3 regions of the Thalassotalea crassostreae genome follow, and region 2 is predicted to be linked to each of the others. Evidence: predicted binding sites of a transcription regulator. Region 2 holds the regulator's gene; each other region holds the start of a gene.
What was found. Region 2 encodes LexA, which represses DNA repair genes until DNA is damaged. Its sites were predicted from a motif close to TACTGTATNNNNATACAGTA; they were not measured.
Positions count from the first base shown of each region.

Region 1: recA (recombinase RecA) is a predicted target of LexA. The motif match lies at 4,762-4,781, and genes of this name have one in related genera.
Region 3: ruvA (Holliday junction branch migration protein RuvA) is a predicted target of LexA. The motif match lies at 3,740-3,759, and genes of this name have one in related genera.

Region 1 covers NZ_CP017689.1:882,436-889,673, reverse strand. The annotation lists gene metH (methionine synthase) at 1-2,375, opposite strand, end outside; gene metA (homoserine O-acetyltransferase MetA) at 2,372-3,319, opposite strand; gene recA (recombinase RecA) at 3,691-4,713, opposite strand; gene mutS (DNA mismatch repair protein MutS) at 5,175-7,238, shown strand, end outside.
Region 2 covers NZ_CP017689.1:3,467,867-3,475,104, reverse strand. The annotation lists gene argH (argininosuccinate lyase) at 1-1,822, shown strand, start outside; gene lexA (transcriptional repressor LexA) at 1,930-2,544, opposite strand; gene LT090_RS15055 (helix-turn-helix domain-containing protein) at 2,653-3,636, opposite strand; gene LT090_RS15050 (beta-propeller domain-containing protein) at 3,808-5,841, opposite strand; gene LT090_RS15045 (GFA family protein) at 5,928-6,422, opposite strand; gene LT090_RS15040 (amidohydrolase) at 6,475-7,238, opposite strand, start outside.
Region 3 covers NZ_CP017689.1:1,398,816-1,406,053, reverse strand. The annotation lists gene LT090_RS06075 (XdhC family protein) at 425-1,408, shown strand; gene LT090_RS06070 (nucleotidyltransferase family protein) at 1,409-1,972, shown strand; gene ruvB (Holliday junction branch migration DNA helicase RuvB) at 2,031-3,038, opposite strand; gene ruvA (Holliday junction branch migration protein RuvA) at 3,064-3,690, opposite strand; gene LT090_RS06055 (IS4 family transposase) at 3,822-5,009, opposite strand; gene ruvC (crossover junction endodeoxyribonuclease RuvC) at 5,209-5,736, opposite strand; gene aspS (aspartate--tRNA ligase) at 5,919-7,238, opposite strand, start outside.

The DNA of each region.
Region 1 (7,238 bases), 1.3 Mb from region 2:
TCACAAGGAACCATGACGCCTAAATCAACAACGTCATAGTTATTACATTGGAGAACTACGCCAACAATGTTTTTACCGATATCGTGAACATCACCTTTTACCGTCGCTAAAACTACCTTACCGTTGCTACTTGCTTCGGTTTTCTCAGCTTCAATAAACGGTTGTAAGTGGGCAACCGCTTGCTTCATTACGCGGGCAGATTTAACCACTTGCGGTAAAAACATTTTACCTTCACCAAACAAATCACCAACGACATTCATGCCGTCCATCAACGGCCCTTCAATAACATCTAACGGACGGTCTGCTTCTAATCTTGCCTGTTCGGTATCTTCAACAATAAACTCATTAATGCCTTTAACTAAAGCATGCTCTAATCGTTTAATTACCGGCAATTCACGCCACGATAAATCAACGGTGCTGGCTTTAGCAGCACCAGTACCATGATATCGACTAGCAAGATCTAATAATCGCTCTGTCGCTTCTTCATCGGTATTTTGAATAACATCTTCAACTGCTTTCAATAAGTCCTTTGGAATGTCAGCGTAAATTGCCAACTGGCCCGCATTAACAATCCCCATATCCATGCCATTGTTAATCGCATGATATAAAAACACCGCATGAATGGCTTCACGAACAACGTTGTTTCCTCGAAATGAAAACGATACATTTGATACTCCACCAGAGACCATTGCATGGGGTAAGGTGTCTTTAATTGCCTTCGTTGCTCGAATGAAGTCAACCGCATAATTGTTATGCTCTTCAATACCAGTTGCCACGGCGAAAATATTTGGGTCAAAAATAATATCTTGTGGAGGAAAGCCTATTTCATCGACTAACATGTGATACGCACGGCTACAAATTTCAACTTTTCGAGCTTCGGTATCTGCCTGTCCTACTTCGTCAAACGCCATAACGATTACTGCGGCGCCATAACGCCTAATCAGTTCAGCTTGCTTTCTAAAGCTTTCTTCGCCTTCTTTTAAACTAATCGAGTTGACGATGCCCTTACCTTGAATACATTTCAGGCCTGCTTCTAAGATCTCCCACTTAGAAGAGTCGATCATAATTGGTACCCGAGCAATATCAGGCTCACCGGCAATCAGGTTTAGCAACTTGACCATGGCAGCTTCAGAATCAAGCATACCTTCATCCATGTTGATATCGATGATCTGCGCACCATTTTCCACTTGCTGTAATGCTACTGCGATCGCTTCATCATATTTTTCTTCAGTGATCAGACGCTTAAATATTGCTGAGCCGGTAACGTTGGTTCGCTCACCAACGTTAACAAATAAGCTGTTTTCATCAAGGTTTAATGCTTCTAAGCCAGATAAACGACAAGCGATCTTTTTAGCTTCAACAATGCGGGGTTTCACGTTAGCAATGGCATCACTGATTGTTTTAATGTGCTCAGGCGTTGTACCACAACATCCGCCAACCACATTTAAAAATCCTGACTGTGCCCACTCAACGATGTGCTCGGTCATTTCAGCCGCATCTAAATCATATTCACCAAAAGCATTCGGTAAACCCGCATTTGGATGAGCTGATACTGGGAAGTCTGAAATTTGGCTGAGCTCTTCAACATATTGGCGCAACTCTTTTGGACCAAGTGCACAGTTTAAGCCAATACTAATAGGTTCGGCATGGCGCATTGAGTTGTAAAATGCTTCACAGGTTTGCCCTGATAGTGTACGACCTGACGCATCGGTAATGGTGCCAGAAATCATAATAGGTAAACGATAACCAATGTCTGCAAACACAGTTTCAATAGCAAATACCGCAGCCTTGGCATTTAGCGTATCAAAAATGGTTTCGATCATAATGATGTCAGAACCGCCTTCAATTAACGCCTGTATCGATTCGATATAAGCATCTTTTAATTCATCAAAACTAACATTACGAAATGCAGGGTTATTGACATCAGGAGATATTGAACAAGTACGGTTTGTTGGGCCTAAAACACCTGCGACAAATCTTGGTTTATCCGGCGTTTTCGCCGTTATTTCATCGGCAACTTGACGCGCAATTTGAGCGGCAACTAAGTTGATTTCCCGACTTAATGATTCCATGTCATAGTCAGCCATGGCAATCGTTGTCGCATTAAAGGTATTAGTTTCGATGATATCCGAGCCAGCAACTAGGTATTGGCGATGAATATCCTTGATAATCTCAGGTTGAGACAAAACTAGAAGGTCATTATTTCCTTTGACGTCACAATGCCAATCGACAAAGCGCTGCCCTCGATAATCTTCTTCTTCAAACTTATGTTCTTGGATCATGGTGCCCATTGCGCCATCTAATACTAAGATGCGTTGGCTTAATTGCTGCTCCAATAAACGAGTTTTTTCTAATTGTTCTACTGATGATTTCACTTTCTTTTTCCTAACAGTGTACGGTTATCGTCACTGCCTTCAAGATGATAAGGGGTAATTTGATAGACGTAATAATTTAACCAATTGCTAAATAATAAACAGCCATGGCTGCGCCAGCTGTTTAGTGCTTTTGCCGATGGGTCGTCCTTGGGAAAATAATTTATCGGTAAGCTAACGTCATCACTAGTTGTTAGGTCCCGTTGATATTCATCACTTAAGGTAAATGAATCATATTCAGGATGGCCAGTAACAAACACCTGCTTTTTGTCTTTACTTGCCGTTAAATAAACACCAGCAATGTCAGCTACACCAAGTACATTCAACTCGTCAATGGTGCGATATTCTGCTTCACTTATATCACCAAAGCGTGAATGAGGCACTAAAAACTCTTCATCGAAGCCTCGAGTTAATGACTCCATAGGATCAAGTGTTTGATGTCGATAGACACCTGATAACTTCTCTGTTCTCAATTTGCGGTGTAAACCATAAAAATGAAATAGCGCTGCATGAGCTGCCCAGCATGAATACATGGTAGATGTAACGTTATTTTGAGCCCAATCAAATACTTGTTGAATCTTAGGCCAATAAGTAACTTCTTCAAAATCCATTTTTCCTAACGGCGCACCGGTTACAATCAATCCATCGTAGTGCTTATCCTTTATATCATCAAAATGACGATAGAAATTATCAAGATGAGCTTTAGGAGTATTTTTCGACTCATTTAGATGTAATCGCACAAATTCTATATTAATTTGTAATGGCGAATTGCTTAACATTCTAAGAATTTGAATTTCCGTTTCAATCTTGTTTGGCATCAAGTTCAATATCGCTACTTGCATAGGGCGAATATCCTGATTAATCGCTCTATTTTCGGACATTACAAAGATATTCTCATTAGCGAGAACTGCAAGTGCAGGTAATTGATCAGGTATTTTAATCGGCATAATAAATAGTAAACAATAAGTAATTTAGCGTTCGAACATTGGCTTATAGTACTAATTCGCCCGGCATTGTCAACATCTAAACGTATAGACGTCTAAATAAAAGAATCCTAGAAAGCTAAAATCAAGATAATAAAACGAACATGTGCATCAAAAGTCTATTAAGAAAAAGTTGCACTAACTAGTTCAATTATAATATTTAATAAAATAGTTCGGGTTTGAAATAGTGAAAAAGCTTAATTGTTACAACAAGGTAAGAACTGTGACAAAAAAATGGCGCTCAATGAGCGCCATTTAAAATGCAAAAAGATTAATAAAAACTGATGTTAAGATTTTTATCTAGTTTTTGATTAAGTTTTACTTCTCGATATTAATTACTCTTCGATTTCCTCTTCGGAAGTAAGTTCGATAGGTGCTAATAATAGGCTACGTAACTTACCTTCTAAATCTTTCGCCATTGCAGGGTTTTCAGCAAGGTATTTAGTAGCATTTGCTTTACCTTGACCAATTCTTTCGCCCATACAGCTATACCAAGCACCTGCTTTTTCAACCATCTTGTGCTTAACACCAAGATCGATTAATTCGCCTAAACTGTTTATACCTAAACCATATAAGATTTGGAACTCTGCTTGTTTGAACGGAGGAGCGATCTTGTTTTTAACCACTTTCACGCGAGTTTCGTTACCAGTGATCTCATCACCTTCTTTAACTGCACCAATACGACGAATATCAAGACGAACCGACGCATAGAACTTAAGCGCATTACCACCTGTTGTAGTTTCTGGATTACCAAACATTACACCAATTTTCATACGAATTTGGTTGATGAAAATAAGCATGGTATTTGACTGCTTAAGGTTACCAGTAAGTTTACGCATTGCTTGCGATAACATACGTGCTTGTAAACCCATGTGCGAATCTCCCATGTCACCTTCAATTTCTGCTTTTGGTGTAAGAGCTGCAACTGAATCGACTACGATTACATCAACGGCGCCAGAGCGGCTTAACATATCAACGATTTCCAATGCTTGCTCACCAGTGTCAGGTTGCGACACTAATAATTCATTAATATCTACACCAAGCTTCTCAGCATAAATAGGATCAAGTGCATGCTCAGCATCAACAAAGGCACAAACTTTACCGTTACGCTGTGCTTCAGCGATAACTTCAAGCGTTAACGTGGTTTTACCACTTGATTCAGGACCGTAAATCTCAACAACACGTCCCATCGGTAAACCACCAGCACCTAGCGCCACATCCAAGGCTAAAGAACCTGTTGAAATAGTTTCAACTTCCATACTGCGGTTATCACCAAGTTTCATGATAGAACCTTTACCAAATTGTCTTTCAATTTGACCTAGCGCTGCTGATAACGCCTTTTCTTTATTTGCGTCCATTGTAGTCTCCGATTTGTAATCTTTTTATCCAGTAGTTACGAAACAGTATACTGTATAATCGTACAGTATCAACTGGATTTTTTATTTATTTTAAAATAAAACACAACAAAAACGATAAAACATTGATATTTAAAACATTTATCTTATTACTATTTTCCCACCAAGGAGAATAATGTTTAATTAAACAGTGAATAATTTAAAAACACTGTAAATAGATAGTCATTTTATACAGTAGTTTTACAGTAAATCTTTTGCATTTTATTTGATAATTAATTGCAACTTACTTTGCGCTTAGTTAGATATTATTTTAACATCGTAACTCTAACGCGTATTGGGTAAACACATCACTCGAAAGTTCTGGATATACCGGGTTAATAACGGCTATTTTCAACTTTCCTGACTGATATCACAATAATAATTTTCATGTTTTTAAAAACGTTAATAAATACAAAAGCTAATCAATGACAGACGACCTTTTTACCAATAGCAATCACACACCGATGATGCGCCAATATTTAAAAATCAAAGCAGAATTTCCAACAATTTTGATGTTTTATCGCATGGGTGATTTTTACGAACTATTTTTCGATGATGCAAAAAAAGCATCAGAGCTTCTTGATATATCTTTAACTGCCCGCGGAAAAACCGGTGGTAACGCAATTCCAATGGCCGGTGTACCCTATCATGCAGTAGAAAATTATTTAGCTAAGCTAGTGAAGCTTGGCGAATCGGTTGCTATTTGCGAGCAAATTGGCGACCCGGCAACCAGCAAGGGTCCAGTCGAGCGAAAAGTAGTCCGTGTTGTTACCCCTGGTACTATTTCAGATGAGGCTTTGTTAGAAGATAAACAAGATAACTTATTAGTTTCGGTATTTGCATCTATAGCTAAACTTGAGCAGCAAAAATTTGGCATTAGCTATTTAGATATGAGTAGTGGTCGCTTTGTAATTTGCCAGCCTGAAACATTAGAACAGTTACAGGCCGAGTTACAGCGACTTTCACCAGCAGAGTTATTATATCCAGAGTCTTTTGAACACTTGGATATAGTGCAAGTATACAAAGGCAGTCGCCGTCGCCCAGATTGGGAATTTGACTTAGACACCAGTTTTAAAGTTCTAAATCAGCAATTCAATACCAAGGAATTATCAGGCTTTGGCGTTGATGATTACCCGTATGCTCTGCAAGCTGCAGGTTGTCTTTTACAATATGTAAAAGATACTCAACGAACCGCCCTACCACACATTCGAGACATAAAAGCGCAAGCTTATGCTCAAGGTGTAATTTTAGATTCTGCAACGCGAAAGAATTTAGAATTAACTCAAAACCTTTCCGGTGGCATAGAAAATACCTTAGCTGCGGTATTAGATAAATCCGCATCGGCGATGGGCTCTCGACTGTTAAAGCGTTGGCTGCATTTTCCACTTAGAGACATTGAAACCTTAGAGAATCGACAACAAGCTATCAGCGGTATTATTGACGAAGACTTATACACCGATTTGTTCGACAGTATCAAGAACATTGGTGATATCGAACGAATTATTGCCCGTATTGCACTTGGTAGTGCTCGTCCAAGAGACTTCGCAAGATTGAGAAATGCGCTCGGTATTTTGCCAGAAGTAAAACAATTACTTGGTGTAAGTAAACAAAGTTATTTGCAGCAATTGGCCAAATTGGCGGCACCAATTGATTCGTTAGAAAAATTACTATTTGATGCGGTAATCGAAAATCCACCGGTATTGATACGCGATGGTGGTGTTATAAAAGAAGGCTATAACAGTGAGTTAGATGAACTTCGAAACCTTAGCCAAGGCGCAACAAACTTTTTAAGTGAATTAGAAGTTCGTGAGCGCGAGCGCACTGGTATTCCAACATTAAAGGTGGGATACAATAAGGTGCATGGCTTCTTCATTGAGATCAGTCGTGCTCAATCTTCACAGGCGCCTGATGAATACATTCGTCGTCAGACATTGAAAAACAACGAACGTTTTATTACTGATGAACTTAAACAACATGAAGAAAAAGTGCTATCGGCTCAGTCTAAGTTTTTAGCTTTAGAAAAACGCTTATATGAAGAGCTATTTCAATTGACCGCGCCGTATATAGAACAACTGCAAAACTTAAGTGATGCGATATCAACGCTCGATGTATTAAATACCTTTGCTGAGAGAGCAATAAGTTTAAACTATCAAAAACCAACTCTTACTGACAACCCAGGTATTCATATAGATGCCGGTCGACATCCGGTTGTTGAATTCGTTAGTAAAGAAGCATTTATTGCAAATCCGGTAGAATTGTCAGACCATCGTCGTATGTTGATCATAACAGGGCCTAATATGGGCGGTAAATCAACTTACATGCGTCAAACGGCATTGATCACGCTATTAGCCCATGTTGGTAGTTTTGTACCGGCAGAGCGCGCCGAGATAGGCATCGTTGATCGTATATTTACCCGAATCGGCGCTTCCGATGATTTGGCAAGTGGTCGCTCAACGTTTATGGTGGAAATGACCGAAACAGCCAATATT
Region 2 (7,238 bases):
GCCATTTGATCAAATTCTTGTACAACAAGATATTCAAGGTTCTATTGGCTGGTCAAAGGCCATTCATAAGGCTGGTGTGCTAACGCTAGATGAACAACAAAAGATGGAACAAGCTCTTGTTGATTTGAGTGCGAAGGTAGAAAGCGGTGAAATTGATTTCACCGATTCTGCTGCTGAAGATATTCACAGTTGGGTTGAGGGTGAACTAATCGAAGTGATTGGTGATATCGCACGCAAACTACATACTGGCAGAAGTCGTAATGACCAAGTTAGTACAGATTTACGCCTTTGGTCTCGTGAACAAGTTGACGTGATCATCGAAACCCTCAATGCGGTTGTAGTTGAGTTAATCAATCTTGCCGACAACAACAAGCAACACATATTACCGGGTTATACACATTTACAACGTGCTCAACCGATCCGTTTTGCTCATTGGTGTATGGCTTATGTTGAAATGCTTAAACGGGATATTTCAAGATTACAAGATGCTCGCGTTCGTCTGAATCAATCACCATTAGGTTGTGGCGCCCTTGCTGGTACTACGTATGAAATTAACCGTTATGACTTAGCCAATTCTCTAGGCTTTGATGGCCCATGTTTAAACTCGCTTGATGCGGTTAGTGATCGTGATTACGTACTGGAATTATTATTTGCAGCAAGTACTGGCATGATGCATTTATCACGTTTCGCTGAAGATTTAATTTTCTTCAACTCTGGTGAAGCTAACTTTATTACTTTAGGTGATGCGGTTACTAGTGGTAGTTCATTAATGCCGCAGAAAAAGAACCCTGATGCACTTGAGCTAATTCGCGGTAAATGTGGCCGTGTTTATGGTTCATTACAGGCATTGTTAGTAACATTAAAAGGCTTACCACTTGCCTATAACAAAGATATGCAAGAAGACAAACAAGGCTTATTCGATGCACTAGAGCAATGGGTATCATGTCTTGATATGGCTGGCGAAGTGATTAACTCGATTGAGTTGAATTCTGCCGAATGTGCTAAAGCGGCACGTGGTGGTTACGCCAATGCCACTGAGCTTGCCGATTATCTGGTTGGCAAAGGTGTTCCATTTAGAACTGCGCACGATATCACTGGTGCAGTAGTGTTATATGCGATTAGCCAAGGCGAACCGCTTGAGAGTCTGCGCTTAGATGAATTTAAACAGTTCAGTTCATTAATAGAGGCCGATGTTTACCCTGTACTTGAATTAGAATACTTAGTAGATAAACGAAACATCCTTGGTGGCACAGGTATTGAACCTGTTACTAAAGTTATCGAACAAAGCCGCTTGCAACTTGGTAGCGCAAATTATGTTGTTCGTGACGCTAAGCTTACCGATATTCGCGCGATTGTGAAGCTGGTAAATTACTGGTCATCAAGAGAAGAGAATTTACCACGCAGTGAAGACGATTTAATCAAATCAATTCGAGATTTCGCTGTAATCGAGGTAAACGGACAAGTGTGTGCATGTGCGGCATTGTATATCTACAGTACTGGACTTGCGGAAATTCGTTCATTAGGAGTAACGATAAATCACCAAGGTAAAGGTTATGGCCAAAAACTTTGTCAGTTCTTACTTGATAGAGCCAAAGCGTTATCATTGATCAAGGTATTCGTATTAACTCGTAAGCCTAAGTTCTTTGAAATGCTAGACTTCTTGCCAGGTGACAAAGACACCTTGCCTGAAAAAGTAATGAAAGATTGTGACTTATGTCCGAAACAAGATAATTGTGACGAAGAAGCGTTGATATACAATTTAAGTGATCATCATTCGATGCCACACTTACTTAATAGTATTGATGTCACAGTGGAGCAATAGCTAATAAAGGCCACTTTAGGCGTCGATAGAAATAAAAAAGGCAGTATTAATGAATATTAATACTGCCTTTTTCTTGTTCTTCTTAAAAGCTAAAAGCTGAAAGAACACTACATCCAATCGGCGTTACGAATAACACCAACGGCAATGCCTTCGATATTAAATGGTGTAGATGCTAAATCGACAACTATTGGTGAGAAATCTTCATTCTCAGCATGCAAGTAAACGACATTGCCTTCACGCTTATAACGTTTCACCGTAACATCATCTTCAACACGAGCAACAACAACCTGACCATTATTGATATCAGTCGTTTGATGAACCGCTAATAAATCACCATCTAAGATGCCGATATCTTTCATACTCTCGCCATTAACTCGTAACAAGTAATCGGCGGCAGGGTGGAATAAATTACCATCAATTTTGTAATTATCTTCAACATGCTCTTGCGCTAAAATAGGCTCACCAGCGGCAACACGGCCAATCAACGGTAAACCTTCTTCTTCAATATGCTCTTCAGCCAATCTAATACCGCGAGAAGTACCCGGTAACATTTCGATAAAGCCTTTTTTCGCGAGTGCTTTTAAATGTTCTTCAGCTGCGTTTGCTGATTTAAAACCAAAGAAATTAGCAATTTCAGCACGAGTAGGTGGCATACCTGTTTCGCCTAGCTTTTCTTTAATAAAGCCAAATATTTGTTCTTGTCTTGCAGTAAGGGCGCGCATATCATTAAGCCTGTTTATCTGTACAGTAACTGTTAGTATATACAGCTAGGTGATAAACGCAACCTATTATTTTGATTGGTAAATTAAAAACTAATTGTCGTCTAAAGCTTATTCCTCTTCATCCTTAGCAAACAATTCCATTAAGCCAATAAGTGCGGCGAAAAGTACTGCGCCAACTGGCCAGATAATCCAAGTGATACCCCAAGCCATTGTCCACAAACTCCAGCCAAGAAATATTGCGATTAATAGTGGCCAGTAAAATGCAGCAAGCTTTTCTGCACGTTTTGCACGTTTGCTTTTTACGCTGTTAAAGTCGCTATCCCTTAACACATTATTAAGGGCATCATATTTTGTCGATACTGGGATCACTAGATATAGTCCTGCCGATATGATCAATAGCAGTACAATTAACATCATTAAGATTAAATCGGTGCCAGCAGCAGACATTGCTGCGAACATCAAAGGTACAAAGCTGACAATAAATAGAAAGATGCCAATCGATAACCGTCTATTGTATGTCGGTCTGAACTTTTTCATCTTCTCGCTAAACACACCGTGTACACCGTATGCTAACTCAAAGCGTTCATCATCTATTACCGTGGTATCGTCGTCATATTGATTGGTTTTGAGAAAGAAGCTTACGGCTATCGAAACCATAATTAAGATAAATACAACGCCGATTGGTGCTGCAATATCACTTGTTAAGTTGAGTTTATTGCTATCGGCCATTGCCAGCAGAAACAGTAACGGTATTACTGAGCAGACGCACAATAGAACCCCTTTAACATTTAAAGCGGTCGCTTCCATCGTGCTATCAATGTATTTCGTTGCTTGTTCTAGGCTTACCTGAATTGTGTCGGAACTTTTGCTGCCTTGGCTCGATTCGAACACTTCATTTTCATCTTTCAATAAAAAATCAGTAGACACATCAAAAAGCTCAGCCAGCATAATGATGCGATTTAAATCAGGGATACTATTTGTACTTTCCCATTTTGATACTGACTGCCTGGAAACATTAAGTTTCTCTGCTAATTCTTCTTGCGACCAACCAAGTTGTTTTCTTAATTTAACGATCTTTTCTGCTAATATCATAAAGTTTGTTCCTTCACTCGTAATTGAGCGCCTAGCATAGAAAGTCGGTTGGTTGCAGACTAGCAAGCTAGGTTGTTATTTTGTCAACTCACGGTTGCACTATAGCTAAGTACATAAAATCATTGATGTTTTAATTTTGATTTTTACATGTTTTTTTAATTGTTTTTGTTGTTATTGTACTTTTACAGCATCGCTAGGATTTGACCAACTTGCTTGCCAAAGGTCATTTCCATCAACAAAATAGACATTATCACCATCAATAATACTGCGATGACCGTATCGGCTTTGCAGGTCTTCTTCATATTCGGGTTGCACCGCGCCGACTCTATCAAGCATCGAGTTATCAACTTCAAACAACTCTAACGACGACTTGTATTGATGACGATAATCCCATTGATTTGTCATCTCATCGAATGTTTCTATGTATTGATGAACATACAAAGGCACCGTAAATGACATTGAGCCATCAGAGTGATTTAAGCTAGTGAAAGCATGGAAATCATATTCTACTTCGGTTTGCGTCCCAGGGTATGTGTAGGTTATGAGTTCGCTTGGTGAGGTTGGATCGCTGATATCAAATAGAGATATTTTTGCGCCATGGGCCAAGGTTTCATCATTAATTAATGCTTGCGGAAATTGCCATTGTTCTTGCTCTTTATCGCCATCGGCTCTGGTATCGATAACTTCGGCAAAGCCCCAAAATAAACCATCGGTTTGTCGACCAATGCCGATAAGTAGATTTTCATCAACAGGATGCAAGTAAGCTGAATACCCCGGTATTTCCAATTGCCCTTCGATTGTCGGATTTGCAGGTTCGCTTAAATCAATTACATACAAGGGGTCGGTTCTTCTAAATGTTACAACGTAAGCTTTGTTGTCGCGATAACGCACAGCGTAAATATCTTCACCAGGTTTGCCGATGGTTTGCTCACTGCCATCTTCTGGTAAACGAGCAACTTCACTCATTTCGAAATTACTAGTATCGAGTACAAATAACTTGTGTTCTATAGTATTTTCTCGCCAATTACGCTCTGTTGTAATAACTCTTAAGTAATCATCTTGTTCACTAAAGCGATAACTTGCGTTGTTCCAGCCAACTGCCCCAGGTACTTGCCCCGACGATTGGTAGTTAAGGGTTGTTAAATTAAACTTATGCATTTGCGTGAATGATTGTTCGCTGTTGTCTGTATATTGATAAATATCGTTGAACAACACTAGCGAGTTGGTCGATGAATATATTTGCTGACTTTCTGCGCCGATACATACAGATTGTATTTGTTCGGGCTGTTCTAAGTTTATTTTGACAACATATATTAACGCTTGATACCCCAGTGACTCGTCATTATCAGCAATATCTTCAAGATAACAATTACTCGTTAATAACTGCGCCTCTTCATTGCCATATTGGTAGGTGGCTAATAAGTCTTGAGCGTCAATTTGCTCGACGGCGTCTTTGAGTTCTTCAGGCGTTTGCCCGTAATAAATATCATCATATTGAGTAAAGTTTGGCGAAAAGCGAGTAACAACGTAAAGCTCATTATCAACACGGCGACTATTTACTAGTGAACCGCTGATCTTAAATTGGTGTTTATCAAACTCTTGGTTTGAAACAACAGCGCTCTGATCGTCGATAATATCGATCATCACAATCGGCGGTTGATACTGGTATTGGCCAATGCCAGATTGTTGATCAGAAACCAATGGTTCGGAATAGTAATGGTTATAAGATTCGCCTATCGCTGTTAAAGTATTACCGAATAGGTATAAGCCTTGGTAATGGCTATTTTCTGATAACATTACGGTGTTTCTATAACTAAGCTTTGAAGCGGATTTTTCGAATGCTTTAATTGTCGGCTTAGATTTATACTGCGGTGATGTTAAGAGAAAAAGGTGTTCACCGTTAAATTCAACTCGGTCGGCTTCATCAACGCCGGATTCTTGTGTATTTGTTTCGGAGAACTGATTGCTATCAGTACCGTCACTCACCGCTTCGGCATCAGCAACAGGGTTATTAGCTATTTCATCATTTCGGTAGCTAAGTGAACGAACAATAGCATTTTTATAGATAGGAGATATTTCATCAACACCTTCAATATTTTTTAATTTTGCGTTGTCTTCAACAACATTAGAATCGCTACCGCCGCAGCCTTGTAGCATTAACGTATTAACGACAATGATAGTTGTGAGTAATGCGAACTTGTTCATTTTCATCCTTAAATTCCTACTTAGCTTTAACCTTTGCTTTTATATTAACTAATTTAATTTACTGATTTTTATCCAATGTCAGAAAATTACAATTTAGCTAATAGATCTTTTCGTTTGTTGTTATTTTCTAGAGACCAGACGACATTAAAATCATAAAATACATCAACCACTTGTTTTTCTTGTGATAAGTTTACCCAGGGTTGTTTCGTTGTAGTAAAAATATGCACATCAGGTGGCAATAACTCTGGATTATCTAATGTGCCAACGCGTATAAAGCGAATGCCTTGCTTTATTCCGCCCATAAAATAGTTGCTCCAAACCGCGACTTCGCATTTTGGGCAACGAGCGATAGTTTGCCCTTTACCACTTGGAGATTCCATTTCTATTTCATTGACGCTACCTGTTTCTACAATAACATCGTCGGCCCAAAACAATGCATTTACGGCAAATGCACTGCCGGTTTGCCGCTGACACAATAAGCAATGACAACAATGAACAACGCATGGCTGCGCGGTCAGTTTGTAGCGCACGTAACCACATGCACAGCCGCCTTTAGTATTTTCCGTTATTTGTTGTGTCATTGCTATCTCCTTTATATGCAAATGTTTAACTCAGATTTTGAAACAGTTTAGCTTACGTTTTTGGCATCAACTCCAAAAGCGAGTGAACCGTTGCTTCTACGCCAGATTTAACCGATGGTTCAGGCGTAATTTTAAATAATGGGCTGTGATGGCTTGGCACTTGCGGACCACCATTCTTTTCATTATCAAAATCTTCTTGCGGCGTACCACCGACTGAAAAGTATACGCTTGGAATATACGGGTCAGTAGTAAAGAAGCCAAAATCTTCAGCGCCCATGCCACTTTCAGCAGGTGGTACCATGCTGTCTTCGCCCATCTTATCAGCAATAACACCTTTTAATCGCTGCGCTAGTGCTTTGTCATTATAGGTCGGTGGAAATGAAAATTCGCTGACTGTTACGGTCGGCAGTTTATCTTCTGGCATTCCTGCAGTGCGAGCCGTACCGGTAGCGACACGTTCAATTGCCTCTAATAATTGTGTTCTCACTCTTGGATTCAGACTACGAACCGTGATTTGCAGATGTGCTTGATCAGAAATGATGTTGTGCTTTGTGCCAGAGTGGAACGCACCAACGGTTATCACGCCAGCATCTCTTGGTGCTAATTCACGGCTAATGATGGTTTGTAAGTTGGTAACGATTTGCGCACCAATCATGATCGGGTCTTTGCCTTGGTGTGGATATGCACCGTGAGCACCTATACCATGAACAATGATATCAACGGTGTCTGCTCCGGCATAAGGTGAGCCTTCGTCTATAGTGATCTTACCGGCAACAGCGCCAGCATCTACATGGAACGCTAAGGCAAAATCAGGCT
Region 3 (7,238 bases), 1.8 Mb from region 2:
ATCAATGCTCCTGAATTTATTTAACTTCCTATATTTCAACAAACTGTTGTGGCCTGCACCGTGTGCAGGCTTTTTTTTTGCCTACAGGATGTAGGTATGTCGCGGTTTCAGGGATGAAAAAGAACGACGCGTGTCTTTGTAATAGTTTCGGTAGTCGTTGTTCCATTAACTGAACCTCATTTAGTATTCGACGCCTCTCTATGTAATAGTTTCGGTAGTCATTGCTCCATTAACTGAACCTCATTTAGTATTTGACGCCTCTCTATGTAAAAAATACTGGTGTCAGAGTCACTAAGTAAATAACTAGGGTCAGATCCTAGTTTATTCGTTTCTTGTAGTAACACTTCGTAGTTGCTAATCATTTCAACACCCAGTAAATTAATAACCAACTATTTTATTTATCGCTCAACGACAACGGACCATAATGCAACTTACTGATATACCAGTTTTTGTCGCCGCTAAACATCTAATCGCCCAAAATCAGCATTTTTGGTTATGTACTATTCTCAATACCTATGGTTCTGCACCACGGCCTATCGGCTCAGTTTTTATTACCGATGGTGAACATCGCTATGGCAGTATTTCTGGCGGCTGTTTAGAAGATGCGTTCGTCGAAATGCTGAATCAAAATAAGTTCAAGAAACACAATCAATTATTTACCTATGGCGATCATGCTACTGAACAAGGCGTTGTTCGCGAACTGCCTTGTGGTGGCACAATAGAACTGCTGATTGAATACATCGAAGTAAATAACAGTAGCACCGAGCACTTTTTACAATGCTCGAATCACGCCGTCAATAGGCTTCCTTTTAAACGTCAAATGACGTTGCAATCAAATACTCGAGAATGTTTGGAGCTTAAAGATTTTGCGGTGAAACAAGTTGAAAAGTCTGCCGATACTGTTGGGCTCAATTATTCAAAAGTATTTACTTTGCTGCTCATTGGTATTGGCCAAGTAACCGAAGAAATTGCGCGGTTAGGTTTACAAGCTGGATTTGAAGTTAAGGTCTGCGATATGCGTAAGCAGCTTGCTTCAAGTTGGACGTTTGATAAAGAAAATGGCGGCGTTGATATTATCTGGATGTCGCCGGATTTATTCGTTGAGCAATACGCAGATGAGCAAAGCGCTGTGCTTGCTCTTGCCCACGACCCGAGTATTGATGATGCGGCCTTGATGTCAGTCTTTGACACCAAAGCTTTTTATATCGGGGCTATGGGCTCACATCGAACCACTGAAAATCGCATAGAACGATTAACTCGAATTTGTGAAATTAAACAGCAGCAACTATCGCGTTTACATGCCCCTATTGGTTTAAATATTGGTAGTAAAACGCCGTTTGAAATCGCTATCTCAACACTGGCGGATATTATTCGAATAAAAAACCATGTAAGCAAAGAGCAACTTTAAATGAATGTTGCTCTGATCCTCGCCGCCGGCTCTTCTGCTCGATATGGAGCAGATAAAAGGTTATCAGGAAACCCGCCACTAATAATGCAAACAATTAGCATGGTACAAAAACATTTCAATCACGTGTATGTTTTGCATCGTCATATTGATCCAAAATTACAATCTTTACTAGCGCCGTTAGAATTAAACTTAGTTGCAGCGCCAGTCGATTCTCAAGATATGGGAGATAACATCGCCCACGGCGTAAAAACCATTGAAAGTGATATTGCCAATGTGAATAACATCAGCGTATTTCTTGGTGATATGCCGTTTATGGAAAGTAGTACGATTAAATCATTGTTGTGTTTGCTTGCTAGTGACAATATTGTGCGCCCTACTTTTAAGGGTCAACAAGGACACCCTGTATGTTTTGGCAATGAGTTTTTTGATTCGTTAAAAACGTTAAACAATGTCGATGGCGCAAAATCTGTGATTCAAGCAAACTTAAATCGATTAAATTTGCTTGAGGTTGATGACATAGGGGTTATTAAAGATATCGACACTAAACCTGATTGGCATCAGTGAAAGTGACTCTATATAAAAGCGCTAATGCTGAGGCCAATACTAACTCTTATACTTAAACCTATGAGCTTGGTTTATCCAAGCCAAAATGCAGGTAGGCATTATCAGTGACAATTCGACCACGCGGCGTACGTTGTAAAAAACCTTGTTGTATTAAGAATGGTTCAATAACGTCTTCAATTGTTTCTCGTTCTTCACCGATTGCTGCTGCAACATTATCTAGCCCTACCGGGCCGCCGCCAAATTTATCAATAATGGCAAGTAATAACTTACGGTCCATTAAATCAAATCCTTCGTTATCAACTTCAAGCATATTTAATGCTTTTGATGCTGTATCTTGGCCAACAACGCCTTGGCTTTTTACTTCCGCGTAATCTCTTACACGGCGTAACAAACGATTGGCAATACGAGGTGTTCCGCGCGATCGTTTAGCCACTTCTAAAGCGCCTTCATCGTTTAAATCCACGTTTAAGAAATGTGCTGAACGGGCAATGATATCTTTTAAGTCACCGACCTTATAAAACTCTAACCGTTGTACTATGCCAAAACGGTCTCTTAACGGTGATGTTAATGACCCAGCACGAGTTGTTGCGCCGATTAATGTAAAAGGTGGTAAATCAAGTTTTATTGAACGAGCTGCAGGTCCTTCACCAATCATGATATCTAATTGATAGTCTTCCATCGCTGGATATAAAATTTCTTCAACCACAGGGCTTAAACGATGAATTTCATCAATGAACAATACATCATTTTCTTCAAGGTTCGTTAACAGTGCGGCTAAGTCCCCTGCTTTTTCAAGTACAGGACCTGATGTAGTGCGAATATTAACACCCATTTCATTGGCAACAATGTTTGCTAACGTCGTTTTACCTAATCCTGGAGGGCCAAAAATTAATAAATGATCCAGTGGTTCATTACGTTTTTTGGCCGCTTCAATAAAGATTTCCATTTGCTCTTTTACATGGTCTTGACCAGTGTAATCATCAAGCATTTTAGGACGAATCGCTCTATCGACGGTCTCTTCTTCGCGAGTAATGGTTGGTTGTATTAAACGATCTGCTTCAATCATAATCTCTATATCTTATTTAGTTCGGTTAAACCATCGATTTAAGGGCATCGCGAATCAGCTCTTCTGAGCTTAAATCTTGTTTATAGACAGCTTTCACAGCTTTATCCGCTTGCGCTGGTTTATAGCCTAATGACACAAGTGCAGTAATAGCATCATCCTTATTAGAGCTGGCGATAACAAACTTCGCTTCTTCAGCTTGATTATCAACACTTATCGTATCGGTCATTGGTGTTGCAATATCATTGCCCCAATCTTTTAATCGATCGCGCATTTCAATTAACAGTCGCTCTGCTGTTTTCTTGCCGACACCCGGTATTTTTACTATGGTCGCAACATCATCTAAATTTACGCAATGGACAAATTGACCGGCTGACATATTGGATAAAATGGCTAACGCTAACTTAGGGCCAACGCCATTTACTTTAATCAATAAGCGAAACAATTTACGTTCGGTAGGGTTAGCAAAACCATAAAGTAATTGAGCATCTTCACGCACAACAAAGTGAGTGTAGATTATGGTTTCTTGTTCAAGCTGAGGTAAATGATAAAAGCTGGTCATTGGTAATGTCACTTCATAACCAATACCGTTACATTCAATGAGTATTTCTGGCGCTTGTTTTTCAACTAAAATGCCACGTAATCGACCTATCACCAGCACTTCCTTTTATATATTTAGATGTGTTTTTAAGTCCATACAGTACCACTGTATAAATATATAGTAAAGTCTATATTTTTAAATTCACAAGTAGGGTCAGATCCTGTAGGATCCCCACGAATTTATAGTTAAACATTAAGCGGCTCCAACATAAATTTATTGAGCTGCTTAATTGCACTTTTCCACTCTTCTTTTTCAATACAAAATCTTAAGTTCCTTACGGCTCTTAGTGCGATGAATTGATATGATAATACGGCTCTGGATTTAACACTATTAGCCTGGTATTGACGGTTTTTCCCTTGTATAACTAAAGCCATACCAATGAGCATTAGAATATACTGCGCTATAAGTGCGATAACAAGCAGTACTAGTATTCGCAGCCTTTTTCGACTATTACATACATTCATATTAAGACCGGTTTTTACATCACGAAAGCTCTCTTCTATTTGCATTCTAGTGGTGTAGATTTTAACTACTTTTTTAGCAAAACCTAGCTGTTTTGAACACAGTGACGTTGTGAGTAACCAAGGCTCTCGCTCTCGTTTCGCATTGGCTTTTGATTTGCCACTTCGACGACGCCTATTACCTTTTGCAACAAGATCTTTTCGCCCTTTATTTCGAGATTTAAATATTACGAAGTTACATGTTATTGGATTGCAACGAGCCACATCAAAACGACCAAGCGATTTAGGGCGCGTCGTTGCAAGCTTGTATAACGCTTTAACTGGGAGCCAATCTTTATCTTGTTTACAGAATGTACGGTTTCTCATTCTGCCAACATAATCCCAATTCAGTGATTGAATCATATTAAACCAGGGCGTTCTGAATCCGGCATCTGTAACAATAATTGGCCGACAAGTTGAGGGCAGCATATTTTTCAAAACCATCATAAAGTCTTTATGAACCTTAGGTTTTTCTTTGCTTGATTGGGGATGAACTTCTTCATATAAAGTTAACGACCGACCGTTAACTGCTATCGCAGCGCGTATTAAGAAATTTTCTTGGCGCGCATCTAAATCTGACCAATCCACCAGGATGACAGGATGCTTTTGCGTCCCAACAAGTTTGCGAGTTAGTGTCTCGTATATGCTAGGAATTTCGGCATGTAAGTGAACATTACTACAAAGTCTATCACTTCGTTTGATTTGGTGTTTTTCAGATGTTTCGCTAAGTATGTTGCGCCCTAAATTCGTGACAGATAAATCAGCCCCTCGAATTAGACTAGTAATTAAACATTTAAGGCTATTTCGACGTACTTTGTGCATTTTCGGGGTGACAAAAGATAAGGTTTGATTCAATATATGGTCTACATTCATGGCTTGCTCTTGGGATTATTTTTGTTTGGCGATAGATCTGATCACCAAAAGCCATGAATGTTCCCCAGATTTTTTAATTCCTACGAAATTCTTGAATCACAAATTTCGTGGGGATACCTCAGGGTCAGATCATACTTTTCTATGGTAGTTTTCAATAGATGTAAAAAAGTATGATCTGACCCTACTTATTTCAAGTTAGTTAGCGGAGGCGGCCGCGTACTGTTTTCTTTGCTTGACCTGACATTTTAATCAACGAATCGTAACTATGGGCGTGACATATAGCGACTGCCAATGCATCGGCGGCATCCGCTTGTGGTGGTGCCGGCAGTTTTAAAAACGAAGTCACCATGTGCTGTACTTGTTCTTTATCTGCGGCACCGGTGCCAACTACCGCCTGTTTAATTTGTCTTGCTGAGTATTCCGCAACTTCAATACCATTGTTGGTCGCTGCAACAATCGCCGCTCCTCGTGCTTGTCCAAGTTTTAATGCGCCGCCAGGGTTAACCCCCATAAACACTTGTTCAATAGCAAACATGTCTGGTTTAAACTGCAGGATCAATTCTGATACGCCGGCAAAAATGATTTGCAGACGCTCTGGATGATTATCTCCGGCCGATAGAGTTTTTATGCAACCGCTGCCAAGGTAGCTAAATTTCCGACCTTGTTTTTCAATAACGCCATAGCCGGTTAATCTCGAACCTGGGTCTATGCCTAAAATAATACTCATTCAGTTGTTATAGGTTTCGTTGATGAATTGATGTGTTTTAACTATGCCATTGAGTTCTAAAAATAGAAACCCGGAATCTTAGTTTTAATTTAGTTTAAACTGGTTTTATTTGGAAATTGTATCCGCAGATAATAAAAAGGCTAGCGCATGCTAGCCTTTAAAACACTGTTGCGAACGAGCTATTATTCTGCTTCGTCTGCACTTGGCTCTTGTGGAATGGCTTGGATGCCTAATTCTACAAGTTGCGCGGGGTTGGCTTTACCAGGAGCGTTAGTTAAAGGACATGCCGCCGTAGTTGTTTTCGGGAATGCCATAACATCACGAATTGACGTAGCGCCTGTCATTAACATTACAATACGGTCTAAACCAAATGCTAAACCTGCATGAGGTGGAGTACCGTAACGCAACGCTTCTAATAAGAAACCAAACTTCTCTTCTGCTTCTTCGTCGCTAATGCCAAGAATTCTAAATACTGCCGCTTGCATTTCTGAATCGTGAATACGAACAGAACCACCACCTAATTCACAGCCGTTTAATACCATGTCATAGGCATTAGATAACGCGCCAATTGGATTGGCTTCTAATTCTTCAGCAGTAAGCTTAGTCGGAGCAGTAAATGGGTGATGTAGTGCATGTAAACCACCTTCGATTTCTTCAAACATTGGGAAATCGACAACCCATAAAGGCTTCCACTCATCAGTGGTTAAACCTAGGTCTTCACCAAGCTTAAGACGAAGCGCACCTAATGACTCAGTTACAACATTGTAGCTATCTGCACCAAATACAATAATGTCGCCAGAAGCTGCATTTACGCGAGATAATAACTCAGCAACCGCTTCGTCAGATAAGAATTTCAAAATCGGTGATTGTAAACCTTCACGACCAGCGTCAATGTCATTTACTTTCAACCAAGGCATACCTTTAGCGCCGTAAATACCTACGTATTTAGTGTAATCGTCAAGTTTCTTACGTGAAAGACCTGCTGCAGCGCCTGGAACTTTGATTACTGATACACGACCTTTTGCATCGTTCGCTGGACCTGAGAATACTTTGAACTCAACGTCTTTAACGATATCGGCAATATCAACAATTTCTAATGGGTTACGTAAATCAGGTTTGTCAGAACCGAAACGAGTCATCGCTTCTTCGTAAGTCATGTGTGGGAATTTACCTAAATCAACGTTTAGTAATGATTTAAACAATTCTTGAATCATTGTTTCAGCAACATCCATTACCTGATCAGCAGTCATGAATGATGTTTCAATATCAATTTGAGTAAATTCAGGCTGACGATCAGCACGTAAATCTTCATCACGGAAACATTTAACGATTTGGTAGTAACGCTCCATACCAGACATCATCAGTAATTGTTTAAATAACTGAGGAGATTGCGGTAAAGCAAAGAAGTTACCTTTTTGCGTACGACTTGGTACTAAATAATCACGAGCACCTTCTGGTGTCGCAGCCGTTAAAATTGGTGTTTCAATATCCATAAACCCTTG